One region of the Providencia sp. 2.29 genome, then DNA from elsewhere that is predicted to be linked to it. Evidence: predicted binding sites of a transcription regulator. Region 1 holds the regulator's gene; the other holds the start of a gene.
What was found. Region 1 encodes Fur, which represses iron uptake genes when iron is present. Its sites were predicted from a motif close to ATAATAATGAGAACNACTATCAA; they were not measured.
Positions count from the first base shown of each region.

Region 2: I3B46_RS17620 (TonB-dependent siderophore receptor) is a predicted target of Fur. The motif match lies at 4,275-4,297, and genes of this name have one in related genera.

Region 1 covers NZ_CP065420.1:3,274,410-3,282,248, reverse strand. Annotated here, with positions in the region: gene I3B46_RS15500 (MFS transporter) at 1-929, opposite strand, end outside; gene chiP (chitoporin ChiP) at 1,403-2,800, shown strand; gene I3B46_RS15490 (beta-N-acetylhexosaminidase) at 2,869-5,547, shown strand; gene fur (ferric iron uptake transcriptional regulator) at 5,851-6,300, opposite strand; gene fldA (flavodoxin FldA) at 6,474-7,001, opposite strand; gene ybfE (LexA regulated protein) at 7,148-7,441, opposite strand; partial or broken gene I3B46_RS22520 (type I secretion system permease/ATPase) at 7,611-7,835, opposite strand.
Region 2 covers NZ_CP065420.1:3,734,222-3,742,060, reverse strand. Annotated here, with positions in the region: gene I3B46_RS17640 (fimbria/pilus outer membrane usher protein) at 1-1,119, shown strand, start outside; gene I3B46_RS17635 (hypothetical protein) at 1,160-2,287, shown strand; gene I3B46_RS17630 (HEAT repeat domain-containing protein) at 3,074-3,301, shown strand; gene I3B46_RS17625 (HdeA/HdeB family chaperone) at 3,582-3,881, shown strand; gene I3B46_RS17620 (TonB-dependent siderophore receptor) at 4,405-6,609, shown strand; gene I3B46_RS17615 (ABC transporter substrate-binding protein) at 6,672-7,772, shown strand.

The DNA of each region.
Region 1 (7,839 bases):
TAGCCTGATAACAAGGGAGCCACACCATGCAATATCTGTAAAAAATAGGGAACAAAAACCTCTGTTTGTACACTTAGACCCAACAATGCCATCGTGAGGTAAATAGGCGCTAATTGTGCAGAAAAGCGAAATGTTCCCGAAGGGAAAAGCGTATTATGACCACGACGCTCAATAACCATTAATCGAGCACACAGTAAAACGGCAATAAACATCCCTCCAATAGGGATAAATTTGTCTTGACTTAAACTGCCTAGAGAGATGGCGAGCACGGCGCAAGAAAGCAGTAAAAGGGCCTGTAATGGAATCGGCTGTTGAGGGCAGTTTTCATGGGGATTTTTTGCCGGCAAAATCCGCCAAGTCAGCCATAAATAAGGGATACCGACTACGACCAGACACCAAAATGCTCCTCGCCATATATCGTACTCTGCAAATACGCCACCCAGTGCTGGCCCTAGTAATGTTGCCATTCCCCACATACTCGACATCATCGCTAACACTCTCGACCATAAATGTTGAGGAAATACAATGTGTACCATTGAGTAAGATAAGGTGAGTAAAATCCCGCCACCAGCCCCTTGGATCACTCTGCCAAGGAGCATCACTGGCATTGAGGGGGTGATAGCGCAGATAACGGATCCTACAAGAAAAATCAACGTCGCCAGCCCATAACTTTTTTTGGGGCCAAAATAATTGAGGATCCGTGAGGTAAGGGCGGACAAAATAATCGAAGACAGAATAAACAGTGTGGTATTCCAAGCATAGAAATTAATGCCGCCAATATCCCGTACAACGGAAGGTAATGTGGTAATGGTGATATAAACATTAATCGCATGGAGGCAAATCCCCCCCGATAAGGCAAGTGTTAAACAGAGATTCTTACCGGTGAGTAGTGTACGCCAACCTTCCTGCTGACTTTTCTCTATATTCACGTGTGACGGATCCCTCTTATTTCTCTTATTGAATCGCCTTATTTTCCCTCACTAAAATCATTCACTTGATCTGTTTATGAGTGAAAAACTATTCATCAACTAAAGCAGTTATGAATCAACTTAGCAAGTTTGAATGAAACGATTACATTCAAATGTAGTTATTTTTTATGTTGAAATAAGTCCAAAATGCCCATTCTGTCCATAGTGTTTTGCCTGCATTTTATCCTAAAATCAGGATATTAATTCGATAAATACCATAAATTCGAATAATTAGTACTGTAAATGAATAGAAAAATTAATGTGTCTTGGCTCATATTTTAGGAATAAATATATTTTTAGTCTTGATAATTCGCGTTGCGAAAAATAGGCTAAGTAGGTACTCGTATTTTGTTTATCAAAACTAATCATTACTTAACGGGCGGCTACTGAAATTTATCACTGAAAAATAATATAAAAAACTGAGGAAACATCGAATGGTTAATAAAAATGTCAATCGTGGCAGGGGAATACTCGTGCTTAAAATAGGAATAGCACTCCTTCCTATTAGTTATCAACCAATAAGTTTTTCTGAGCAATTTTTAGATGATTCAACCCTTAAAGGCGGTTTGTATTATTGGCAACGTGACCGTTCGAGGAAAGAGTTAAATCCAGAAAGCGATAAATATAAGAAATATGTCGACAACCTTAAACATTCAACCGTGAATGCCAGCCTTGATTATTCTTCAGGTTATTTTCAGGATGTCATCGGTTTAGATTTAGCCGCATTTACAGCCATAGAATTATCCAATAGTGGCCCAGCGGCGCCTAATGAAATTGGTTTTAGTGATGCAAAAACGCGTTGGGATGAAAAATGGACCGGTGATCGAAGTGGTGTCAGCGTCTATAAAGCAGCGGCTAAAATGCAATATGGTCCGTTTTGGGGCAGAGGCGGTTATATCCAACCAACAGGACAAACACTATTAGCTTCTCACTGGAGCTATATGCCCGGAACTTATCGGGGTTTCGAAATCGGTGGGGTATTTGATTTCGCACAACAAGGGGCCTTGAGCCTGTCATATATGTGGACAGACCGTTATAAAGCGCCTTGGTATCGCGATATGTATAACTTCCGTGAAGCGGATGGCCAAACAGGGATCAGTTATTTGCAATCCCTTGGTTTTAAATATGATTTTAAAAATAACCTTGTTTTAGAGGCGGCTTATGGGCAAGCAAAAGGCTATATGGACCAGTACTTTGCTAAGGCCTCTTATGCTGTTCCTGTGGCTACACGTGACCTGCGGATGTCTTATCAATTTTATGGAGCAAAAGATAAGGTAACCAATGGTGGCATTAATGATGTTTACGATGGATTGGCGTTCTTGCAAGCCGTGACGTTTGGCTATACCTATGATCAGTTTGATTTTCGATTAGAAGGCACTTATGTGAAGGCAAAGGGGAATCAGGGCTATTTTTTACAGCGTATGACCCCGGGGTATGCGACATCAAATGGGCGATTAGATATTTGGTGGGATGGGCGCTCCGATTATAACGCGAATAATGAAAAAGCGCTCTTTGCGGGGGTGATGTACGATTTAGCTAAATGGGATCTTGCTGGTTGGAAAGTAGGAACATCATATATTTATGGATGGGATGCTAAACCCAGCACGAATACACAATATGCTCAAGATGTAAAATTAAAAGAAACGGCTTGGAACGTTGATATTTTATATACCGTTCAGACAGGTAAGGCGAAAGATACCTTATTTAAATTACATTTTACTAAATATGACAACCATACAGATATTCCAAGCTATGGTGGTGGGTTCGGCAATATATTTCAAGATGAAAAAGATATTAAGTTTATGGTCATGATGCCATTTACTATTTTTTAATAGCGCGGTCACTGCTATTAAAAAATAAAATAGCAGTGGTTGATTTTGAATTTAATATTGAGGTCACAATGAAAAAGAATTATTTAAGTCCTTTAGCATTATTCATATCAGCAACACTTTTTTCTACCGCAGTAAATGCTGAACAATCATCGGCTCAAGTCGTCGATGCATTAAGTGATATAGATGTGAAAATAAATGTGCTTGATAACCAAGCTGGTGAGCATGGTACTCACTGTGCTGCACTGGGTGCCGATTGGGCTGCATGTAACCGTGTCGATATTACCTTAACAAATGGCGATACTGCGATTGAATCCAACGATTGGGCGCTTTATTTTCATAGTATTAGACAGATTCTAAAACAAGATAACCCGCAATTTAAGATCACACATATTACAGGCGACCTTCATAAAATTACACCAACAGAGCAATTTAAAGGGATTAAAGCCCACGAAAAAGTGGTATTACCGCTAACGGGAGAATATTGGCAGGTTAGTTATTCAGACTTTATGCCTAGGTGGTACGCGACATCGGGAGATGCATCCCCACGCAACCTTAAGAGCACTGATACTCAAGATCCAACAACCTTTGTTACCCCCTTTGAACTGAAAAATTGGAAACGAACCGACGCCGATAACAATCTATTAATGACGCCAGAAAACCGCTATCAAAAAAACTTAGCGATGAAACCGTTATCTGAGCAGCAATTGCGAGGGCAAATCTTACCTACGCCATTTGATATCAGTTTGCAGTCAGAGGATGTTGATCTGAGTAAAGGCGTTAAATTACAACTAAATGGGCTAACGAAAGGTGAGTTAGCTGTTATTGAACAACACTTACAACTGAGCAAGCTAAAACAAAATAGTCACGGGTTCCCCATTGAAGGAAAAATCGCACCTAAGCAATTTTCTACTGAAGATCAAGTGAGTGGTGCTTACAAATTAGTGATCACACCGCAACGAGCCGAAATTATTGGTTATGACCGTATAGGGTTATTTTATGGTGTAGGTTCATTATTGTCAGCAGTAACTGAAGGTGACACACCGAAAGTGGCAGCAATGGTCGTGAATGATAAACCACGTATGGAATATCGTGGGGTCTTTTTAGACGTTGGACGAAATTTCCACAGTAAACAGGTGGTGATGCGATTAATTGACCAGATGTCACGCTATAAATTAAATAAATTCCATTTTCATTTAACCGATGATGAAGGTTGGCGGATAGAGATCCCCGGTTTACCTGAATTAACGGAAGTGGGAAGTCAGCGTTGCCATGATTTAACTGAGCAAAAATGTTTATTGCCGCAACTCGGGTCGGGGGCTGACAATAATAATATGGGGAGCGGCTATTTCACACGTGATGACTATATTGAAATTTTACGTTATGCCAAAGATCGCAACATTGAGGTGATCCCTGAAATTGATATGCCAGCCCATGCACGTGCAGCCGTTGTTGCTATGGAGGCGCGTTATAATAAGTTAAGCGCGGCGGGCGATGAACAAGGGGCAAATGAGTACCGCTTAGTTGACCCATCAGATACTTCAATAACCACATCGGTACAGTTTTATGATAAGCGCAGTTATTTAAACCCTTGCTTAGATTCATCACAGAACTTTGTCAATAAAGTCGTCAGTGAAGTGATGCAGATGCACGATGAAGCAGGTGTTCCACTGAAAACATGGCATTTTGGTGGTGATGAGGCGAAAAATATTCGCTTAGGTGCAGGCTTCCAAGATAAACGCGGCCCTATTGAGCCGGGCAAAGGTATTATTGATAAACAGCGCGAAGATAAGCCATGGGCAAAATCGAAAGCATGTCAGGCTTTAATTCAGCAAGGGGATGTCAGCGATTTTGACCATCTTTCCAGCCATTTTGCTAAACAGGTGAGTAAAAGTTTGCAACAAAAAGGCGTTACAACAATGCAAGCATGGCAGGATGGTTTAAAAGACGCTTCGAGTGCGAAAGATTTCGCCACTGACAATGTTCGCGTTAATTTCTGGGATACTCTCTATTGGGGAGGCTTTGACTCGGCAAATGATTGGGCAAACAAAGGCTACCAAGTGGTTATCTCCAACCCAGACTATGTCTATTTTGATATGCCTTATGAAGTTAACCCAAGTGAAAGTGGTTACTACTGGGCAACACGCGCGAGTGATGAACAAAAAGTCTTTGCTTTTGCTCCGAATAACCTCCCTCAAAATGCTGAAACCTCAGTGGATAGAGATGGGAATCCTTTCAGTGCGAAAAGCGACAAGCCTTGGCCGGGCGTATATGGTCTTTCAGGGCAATTGTGGAGTGAAGCCGTCAGAACGGATGATAAGGTCGAATACATGTTATTCCCTCGCATTTTGCCGCTGGCAGAAAGAGCGTGGCATAAGGCGCAATGGGAAAATGATTATCAATCAGGGCGTGAATATATTGGTGGTAAAACCCAATATGTTTCACAGCAAAAATTAGCAGATGATTGGAACCGTTTTGCGACTATCGTAGGGCAAAAAGAGCTTCGCCGCTTAGATAGAGCCGGAGTTGCCTACCGTATCCCTGTTCCTGGTGCAAAAATTGAAAACGGTGTGCTACTGGCGAATATCAGTTACCCTAGCTTAATTATCGAGTATGCATTGGCAGATAGCGATAACTGGCAGGTTTATTCGGCGGATAACCCACCCAAAGTCAATGGGAACGTCAAAATAAGAGCGAAAAGTCCAGACGGGGCGAGGGCGAGTCGTGTAGAAATCGTGACTCAAAAATAACGGGTATGTGGTGAGGGAGCGAATGAAGAGGCTCCCTCACGGTTTTATCGTCACCATACAATAATCACATTCTATTACCCGCCGAGCTTGGGTATCAGAACCCTATCAACCATACGACTTAATCTTTACTCAGCTGACAAAGGATTGAAGGGGACTCGTTAGGTTCTTGAAAGATCTCAAAACAGGATAAGTAAGGCATTAATATGAAGTGGGGAAGGCTAGAGCCCAGTGAGTACTGGACTCAAATCCCACAGCCTTTTTAAAAACTATCTATAGTCAGTTAAAGGCAAAGATTTACGGTAATTACTCTTTTGGATCGTGTGCATCCGCATTTTCACGGCAATCGCCATCAGCACAGTGACCATAAAGATACAAACTGTGGTTAGATAGTTTAATACCGTGGCGTGCAGCGATATTGGTCTGGCGCTCTTCGATGGATTTGTCAGAGAACTCGATGACTTTTCCACAGTCTAGGCAGATTAAGTGGTCATGATGGTGCTGTTGAGTCAGCTCAAAAACGGATTTACCGCCTTCAAAGTTATGACGTGTCACGATACCTGCATCATCAAACTGGTTTAATACGCGGTAAACTGTAGCCAGACCGATCTCTTCGCCCATATCAATCAGCTTTTTGTAGAGATCTTCCGCACTGACGTGATGGCACTCAGGCTCCTGAAGTACTTCCAATATTTTTAATCTTGGAAGAGTGACTTTGAGTCCAGCATTCTTCAATGCTTTATTGTTGTCTGTCATGCGGGTTTGTCCTGTATCTTAAATCATAAATTTAACAATAATGAGACGTTTTTAACATAAATTCAGTTGTCTTCTAAACTGATTTACAATTATAGGCATGGAAATAAAAAATAGAAACCATGCTTTGTCGCATTATTATAATAGTATTAATAAGCCTATTTCTAATTAGTCGATTAGCCTAAAATTTCAGACAAAGACATCTCTTCTGAAATTTGCTGTACCCATGCATCAACACGTTCTTCGGTGAGTTCCGGCTGGCGATCTTCATCAATAGCAAGGCCGATAAAGTGGTTATCATCCGCCATTCCTTTAGATGCTTCAAAATGGTAGCCATCAGTTGGCCAATGACCGACGATCACTGCACCGCGTGGCTCGATAATATCGCGAATGGTTCCCATCGCATCACAGAAGTACTCCGCATAGTCTTCTTGGTCGCCACAGCCGAATAAAGCAACAAGTTTACCTTCAAAGTCAATTTCTTCGAGTGTTGGGAAGAAGTCATCCCAATCACATTGGGCTTCACCATAGTACCAAGTTGGGATACCGAGAAGCAGAATATCGAATGCTTCAATATCTTCTTTACTGCACTTTGCAATATCATGAACTTCCGCGTTCTCGTTGCCTAATCTCTTTTGGATCATCTTGGCAATATTTTCTGTATTACCAGTGTCACTACCGAAGAAAATGCCTATGACTGCCATAAAGTGAATAACCTCTTGTTTTTCCAATCTGGTTTACTAAAGCCAGATAGGGCTAAATTTGAACTAAAGTACCTAGAATTTTGACCCTATTTTGGCGAAAAAGCGTGAATAAATCTGTCGAATTTGTGTGGTTTATGAAGACGAAACTATTGACCAGAAGGCTCATAGACTAGCGCTAGCTGTGACATTAACATCTCTTCTATCAACTCACTACGGCTCATGTTTTTTTCATTCGCCAATTGATTCAATATCGTGACAGCATCTTCATTAAGTTTTAATTCAACGCGGCGTAGTCCTTTGACCTTATCACGCTTAAGTTGATTACGTTTGTTGATTCTTAATTGTTCATCCCGCGACAGCGGACTTGTTTTAGGTCGCCCAGGCCTGCGTTCCTCAGCGAACAAATCAAGGGTGGTGCGATCAGTTTGTTCTTTTGCCATATATTTTTACTGCTAAAGGGCGTATACCAATAATCCAGCGCGCAATAATACCCTAGCTGACTCCCTTGTACCATAGCGTATGTCGAGCGAAAGTTATTGATAGTAAAAAAAAGAGCTGTTTGTTGGAAAAAGCACCAGCCGAGCGCATGCTGGTGCTTTGACGGTACTATTATTGAGTTTGCTGCCGCCATAAATGTGCATATAACCCATTTTGCTGAAGCAAATTTTGATGGTTATCCATTTCAGCCACCTTACCGTCGCAAATTACACAAATGCGATCCGCATGCATGATAGTATTCAAACGGTGCGCAATACTGATCACTGTCCGTCCTTGTGTGATTAAAGGCATATTCGCCATGATGGCGGCTTCGGATTCATAGTCTAAAGTTGAAGTGATT
Region 2 (7,839 bases), 460 kb from region 1:
AATTATCAGCTCAATGATGGTGTGGCACCTTGGTTAGGATTACGCCAACGTTCTAGTTTCCGAACCGCGCTTTCACAATCACTGGGCAAATATGGCTCGATTTATTTAAGTGGCAGTCGTACCGATTATTGGGACTCCAATACTGAAACTACCCAATTATCGACAGGGTATAACGGTAATTTTAAAGGGGTGAATTACAACGTCAGTTATGCGATTGACTACAGAAAATCCGATAGCCGTAATGATTGGCCTAAAAACCATCAAATTTCTTTCAATGTGAATGTGCCTTTCAGTTTATTTACCAATGAAGAGCACTTACGAAATATGAGCAGTAATTATTATATTTCCAAAAACAACCGCGGTAACTATAGCCAGCAAGTCGGGCTGCACGGTTCATTATTGGACAGAGACTTGTCTTATTCTGTTTCACAGAGTATGGGAAATAACAACCAAGAAAGTAATAGCGCCATTAGTCTGAATTACAACACCTCAAAAGGCAGCTTTTCTGGGGGATATAACTATTCATCAAGTTCTTCTTCTGTGAATGCGGGCGTCAATGGTGGGATGGTGATCCATTCAGGTGGCCTGACATTAGCACGAACATTAGGCAATTCCGTGGTGTTAGTTGAAGCACCGGATGCGGATGGGACCTCGTTAAATCAAGGTAATGCAAAAATTGATATGTTTGGTTATGCGGTTGCCCCGAACGTGAACGAATACGCCAAAAATACCATTGGTTTGAATGTAAATACGTTACCCGATGATGTGACGTTACCAAAGACCTCGCAAAACGTTTACCCGACGAAAGGCGCGGTGGTTAAAGCGAAATTCCCAACACGTGTCGGGATGCAGGCACTGATTTCACTAACCTATCGAGACGGTGTGATCCCTTTTGGGGCGATTGCTAAGCTGGTTGATGATGAAACAAATGAAGAAAACACCAGTATTGTGGGTGATAACGGCCAACTTTATATGAGTGGGTTACCTGATTCCGGAACATTGCTGATCCAATGGGGAAATAGCCACAGTGCATCGTGTGGTACTCATTATTCTCATTTGAAAGATATTGCAGTAACGGAAGACAACCCAATTAGAAAAATCAGCTTAGCGTGTCAGTGATTAATGCAAGATAGCCAGTATTAGTATGAGGAATGAAATAATGATATTAACGATTAAAAAGGGTGTTGCAAAAGCTATCTTAGTGTTGTGTTTACTGAAAGGTTCATTAGGGGTTGCTAATACTATTGATGTAACTATTCCACCGGATACAGAAGTATCTTATGTATCAATTAGTTCTAGTATTAATTTAATTGGCCCTACTGAAGATCCTAGGAATTGGGATGTATTTGGGATTATCTCTATAAGCCATGATGGAAACTATTGCCTAAATAGCGACAAACTTTATGAAGAAGATGACCAATATTACTTTCATTTGTTAAATAGTGACATGGAACATGTGGGTTATTTTTCATTAAGTTTTTTTGCTACATCCAGTTGGGTTGATTTAGATGGTAATCACGATAATGGTAGTGTAAGAGTTGTTAATGGTAAAGTTGTTCAGATTGATAATTTAGTGCAGTCTAGTTCATATGCATATTGTTACTCCCCATCAGAAAACCTTAATGGGGAACTATTTTCACCAAATGATGATCGAGTTACTGATATTACTGTAACAGGAGCAGAAATTAAATTTATATCACCGGATCTGGCAGAGCCAGGGGAATATTTTATAGCATTAAGTGATGGTACAATAGTTCCTCAACTATATGGTGCATCATTAACGGCAAAAGCAAACGGAACTACAGATTTATCTGAGATATTAGTTAGTTCTTTTAACATTGATGTTCTTGATGCTTGCACAATCGATGTGAATGGAAATACTTCATCTAGGTTTTATCTATCTTCTGATGAGTCAACAGGATTGGTTGATTATGAAAGAGTGACTGTTGAAATTGATTGTGATAGTAACATTGGAAATACTGTTCTAGGCTCTGTTCGATTGCAAACTGGGCTAATAAAAGACGAACCAAATAAGTTTTACTTAATTAATGAAGACTATGAAGATAATGGTTTATATATTGAAGGGATAATCAATCAGAATGGTTCAGACTGTGATGATGAGGGGGATATTTTATTTAATGGTGAAGCCTTTGATATTGATTTAGAACATAAATATGATAATTATAGTGGTGAGTTCACTATAGATTGGAATTTATGCAAAGATGAACACTATATTGAGCCAGGTGTTTATTATGGTGCTTTAGACTTATCTATATTTGCTAAGTAATGTAATTCCTCTCATATTGATTTAATATGAGAGGTTGCTATTTTAATTTATTTTTTTTGGTAATATTTAATTGAGTTATTGCTAATATATTCTTGGTTAATTTTTTAAATAAAAAATCACTTAATTAAGTGTTGGAATTTAATAAGTATAACTAGTAAGTTAAAATATAACAAATGTTACTTATTTCTTAATTTGAAATGGTTAAGTAGATTTTTTTCTGTTTTTAAACGGTTGTTTATGTGGAAATTATATTAATATCATTAAGTTACCTCTTCTAAAGTATTCATGTGGTGGAATTAGTAGTTTCAGGTGCCTGTCTTAATCTTCAATAGATTTTAACTTCATAATATTTTTGCCTTCATATTTTTCTATATTATAACTCCACATTATATCTATTCGCCCTGAATATATCAATTTTACGGCTGGTATCGTTAATTGATTCCCATTTTTAACGGGCTTTAGTATTACAACAACTTGATATTCAACAATTAGGTTTTATACATAGCGATCTTCTCTGAGTACGTAATGAGTATGGATGGCGATTTTAAACTATGAGTCGTGTTTTTTAATGAAGGATAGTGCCCTTTCATCCAACGACGAGTATTTTATGTTATAAATCTTACGTCTAATTTGAACTATCGCTATAAATATTAAAACACATAATAAATGGGAGTAAATTTCCAATTAGCCACTTAAATTGTTCTTGAATACAGTAGGATGTAATTAGTTATTTGACTTAAAATAACCAAGTACATTCACTTATTTCTTACTATAACAGGCTAACTCATGGAAAAACAAATAATAAGCACATTGATTGAGCTTACCTTTAGAGGTAACGATGATGTCAAAATTGCGGCTATTTCTGCATTAGGGGATTATAAAGCAACGATTGAGCAACATAATGCTGTTGTAAGATTAATGGCGCTATGCAAGGATCCTAACAAAGAGGTGGCAGTATCATCAATTAGGTCATTAAGTAAGCTAGCCGGTTATTTTCCGGGGACAGAAAAATAATGAAATCTCTATGCTCATTTATTCCAATAAACAATTTATATTTTAAATATTAGGTTCAGTGATAGGTTTATATTATTATTTTTATTTACTCTTATAGAAACTTAAATGAAAGCTTTTTTTCTATTTTATCAATTTAAGTTAATTATAAAAAGATGGTCAAATTAAGTCTTTTGTTTTCTATTTTTATCATCCAAATAAGATTATATAAACTTTAATAAGTTTGTGATAAAAATAAACAGCCACATTGTTATGCATTATTTATACACATAAGAGGTTTATAATGAAAAAGATTGTTATCTCTAGCGTTTTAGCTGCTATGGCAGCATTCTCTTTTAATGCGATGGCTGCGGACTCGAATATTGTCACGCCTGAAAAAATGACTTGTCAGGAATATATTAATTTGAACCCGCAAAGCTGGGCACCTGTTGCATTGTGGATCACCAATATGGATACACAATTTAAAGGTGGTGATTATGTTGCGTTAACAGAGCAAAGCGTTGCTGAAGCGCCACAGATTGTTGAATTCTGTAAGAAGCACCCTGAAGGTACGTTACAAGATTACTTAGCGTCAAAAAAATAAGTTAAATTTATGCCCTAGATAATTTCAATTTATGTTAGTTGATAAGTGAGCAAGTCGTTAGGCACAGACAAAATGTTGTGGTGAATACGAGCGAACCTAATCAATAACGTTGTCACTTGAAATATTATGGGTAGTACAAAATCAAAGCCTTGTTAATGTGGTGTTTGTTTTTAGTTTAATCAAAGGCAAACACCTTACTATTCATTTTATATATCGTTTTAATTGGCTCGACGACGACATAGCGACTTAGTCATAACTTGTTATTGATGGTAGCTCAAAATCCGATAAACCTGTTTTTTGTCTGATCTCCTCCAGCATTTCTTTTTCTGATTTATAAATATTTGGCTTCTCCTATCTTCTTATCTGCCGAAAGCGTCTAAAAAAAGCATTATAATGATAATAGTTCTTAATAGTATGTTTGTTATCAGTTAAAATTAGCCGCTAATTTAGCCGGATAAAAAGCCGTAATGCTATCGGCCGCGGCTTTTAAAAAAACACGACAACCTATTAGGATCTTAGGCACATGAAAATTAAGCATCTTTGGATACTCTCTCCATGTTTTGCTTCATTTATTGCACCAGCAACATTCGCAGCAGAAAACAAACAAGATGAAATGACTGTCTCGGCAACGCGTTCTTATCGAAGTGTGTCGGAGATGGCCCAAACCACATGGGTTATTGATAATGTTGAAATTGAACAGCAAGCAGAAGGTGGAAAAGAGTTAAAAGATATTCTGTCACAATTGATCCCCGGTATGAGTGTTAGCGGTCAAGGACGTACTAATTACGGCATGAATATGCGTGGCCGCTCAATGATTGTGATGGTGGATGGCGTACGTTTAAATTCTTCGCGTAGTGACAGCCGCCAATTAGATTCTATCGACCCATTTAATATTAACCATATTGAGGTGATTTCTGGCGCGACTTCTTTATATGGGGGCGGTAGTAGTGGTGGATTAATTAATATTGTCACCAAAAAAGGCCAAGAAGAAAAACAAGTTGACCTGCAAATTGGCGGAAAAACCGGTTTCAGTAATGGCAAAGATCATGATGAAAATGTTGCTGCGGCAATGAGTGGGGGTAATGAAAACGCCCATGGTCGTTTATCTGTTGCCTATCAACGTTATGGCGGTTGGTATGATGGCAAAGGTAAGGCAATTAATATTGATAATACACAAACAGGCCTACAATTTTCTGACCGCTTGGATGTAATGGGCGCTGGGGTTATTAATATTGATGATAATCAGCAGCTACAAGCCACGGTTCAATATTATAAAAGTGAGTCCGATGGCAAACATGGGCTTTATTTAGGCAAAGATTTTGCGGCGGTGAAAGGCCAAGGCGAAGCCTATAATAGCGGCAAATTAAACTCAGATCGTTTACCGGGTACTGAGCGCCATATGTTGAATTTACAATATTCAAATGGCGACCTTTGGGGGCAAGATTTTGTTGCTCAAGTTTATTATCGTGATGAATCACAAAAATTTTACCCATTCCCCGCGTTAAATAAAGCAAAGGATGTGACCAGCATTAGTGCTTCCGATCAAAAAACCAATTTCTATGGCACTAAGCTGACGTTTAATAGTGAGCCTGTCGATAATCTGACGCTGACTTATGGTGCTGACGCTGAGCACGAACAATTTCGTGCTAATCAAATGTTCTTTAATTTAGATAAAGCGAAAGAATCAGGTGGTATGGATTTGAAAAAAGCCTATCAAGTTGGGCGTTATCCAAGTTATACCACAACCAATATGGCCGCTTTCTTACAAAGCAGCTACGATATTAATCCAATATTCACTTTAAGCGGCGGTGTGCGCTATCAATATACCGAAAACAAAGTGGATGATTTTGTTGGGTATGCTCAACAGCAGCAAATCGCAGAAGGTAAGATAAAATCCGCCGATGCAGTACCTGGGGGGAACACTGATTATAACAATTTACTCTTTAATGCGGGTCTACTAATTAATTTAACGGAAGATCAGCAAACATGGTTTAATTTCTCTCAAGGCTTCGAAATTCCTGATATTGCAAAATATTATGGTACAGGGAAATACGCAGCAGCCCCTGATGCTAATGGGCATTTGGCATTAGAAAATAGTATTAATATTAATGATACTAAAGTTAAAGGCATTAAAGTTGACTCTTATGAGCTGGGCTGGCGTTATACCGGCGAGAACCTACGTACACAGATTGCAGCATATTATTCATTGTCAGACAGAAGTTATGACATTAATAATACGGATATGACGATTTATATGAAGTCAGATAAACGTCGTATTTATGGTGTGGAAGGGGCGATTGATTATTTCTTCGATAATAGTGATTGGAGTGTTGGTAGTAACTTTAATCTGCAAAAGTCAGAAACCAAAGTGGATGGTAAATGGGAAAAATGGAGCGTTAAATTTGCTAGCCCATCTAAAGTTACTGCTTATGTGGGATGGGAGCCTAATGATTGGTCTCTACGTTTACAAAGCCAGCAAACCTTTAATGTTTCAGATGCGGATGGTAACAAGCTCAATGGCTATAATACCGTGGATTTCTTAAGCAGTTATTTATTGCCAGTTGGTAAAGTCAGTTTTGCGGTAGAAAATTTACTGGATGAAGATTACACCACCATTTGGGGACAGCGTGCGCCTAAATTATATAGCCCGAGTTATGGGGCAGCAGATCTGTATACCTATAAAGGTAGAGGAAGAACTTTTGCGTTGAATTATAGTGTGACGTTTTAAGTTGAATATTTTATGAGTCATCTTATTGATGGCTCATCTTTATGACTCAATGAGGTTATTGAATGAAATGGCTATTAACCGGATTATTATGCTTAGTCAGTGTAATTGCGTCAGCTAAAACGCCTACATTAATTACGGACTTACAAGGACGTGAAGTGAGTGTTGATCTTCCTGTCGAAAAATTATTTTTGATTGATGGAAGAGATATTTTGTCGGTCGATATTGCCGCGGGGCAAGACGCTTTTTCACGTATTGTTGGCTGGAGTGATTCGTTAGAACAGTACGCGCCTGATTTAAAGCAGGCTTATTTTTCTGCGGTTCCTGAGTTAGCCAAAATACCAACACTAAGAAAAACCCGTGAGACGGGCATTCAAATTGAGAAATTACTTGAGCTGGCGCCAGAAGTGGTATTAATGCATAAATCTAATTATGCAGCGATGCGCGATAGCCAATTTATGCCACAATTGGAAGCAGCAGGGATCAAGGTTATTTTTATTGATTTCCGTATGGATATCGCCAATAACACGCCAAAAAGTATTGTGTTATTAGGTGAATTATTAGGAACTCAGGAACGTGCAAACCGCTTTGCAAAATTGTATCAAGAAAAGCTAGCCGCCATTGAAGAGCAATTGAAAAAACCTTATCCATCGGTATTAATTGAGGCTAATGCGGGTTTATTCACGGATAGTTGTTGTCAGCTCTACGGTCGGTCAGGTTTTGGGGTTTTAGCAAGCCTTGCGGGTGGTAAAAACTTAGTGGAAGACAAGTTTCCGGCTAAAGGTGCTGAAAGTTCAATTGAAAACATTATTACCCTAAACCCTGACTTTTATTTATTAACCGGTGCAGATTGGCAGAATTTTAATCGCCGTTCAACAGCCGTTAAACTGGGTTATTATGCAGATGCAACGGTTGCTAAAAAGCAATTGGCTAAGCTTGTCGATCGCCAAGGGATTTCATCGCTGACAGCGGTAAAAGATAAGCATGTCATGGCGGTTTACCATAATTTCTATAATAACCCAATGAATATTTTTGCTATTGAAGCCATGGCTAAGTTTATGCATCCGCAGACTTTTGCAACCTTAGAGCCAGAGCAAAATTTGCAGGAATTCTTACAGCAGTTTACGGCTATTAAAGCGAATGGAGTGTTTTGGATAGCCCTTTAATATACTCGTCATACTTTACGCTTTGCTGATGACGCTGACTCATACTCACACAAGTCTGTGCTCTAGC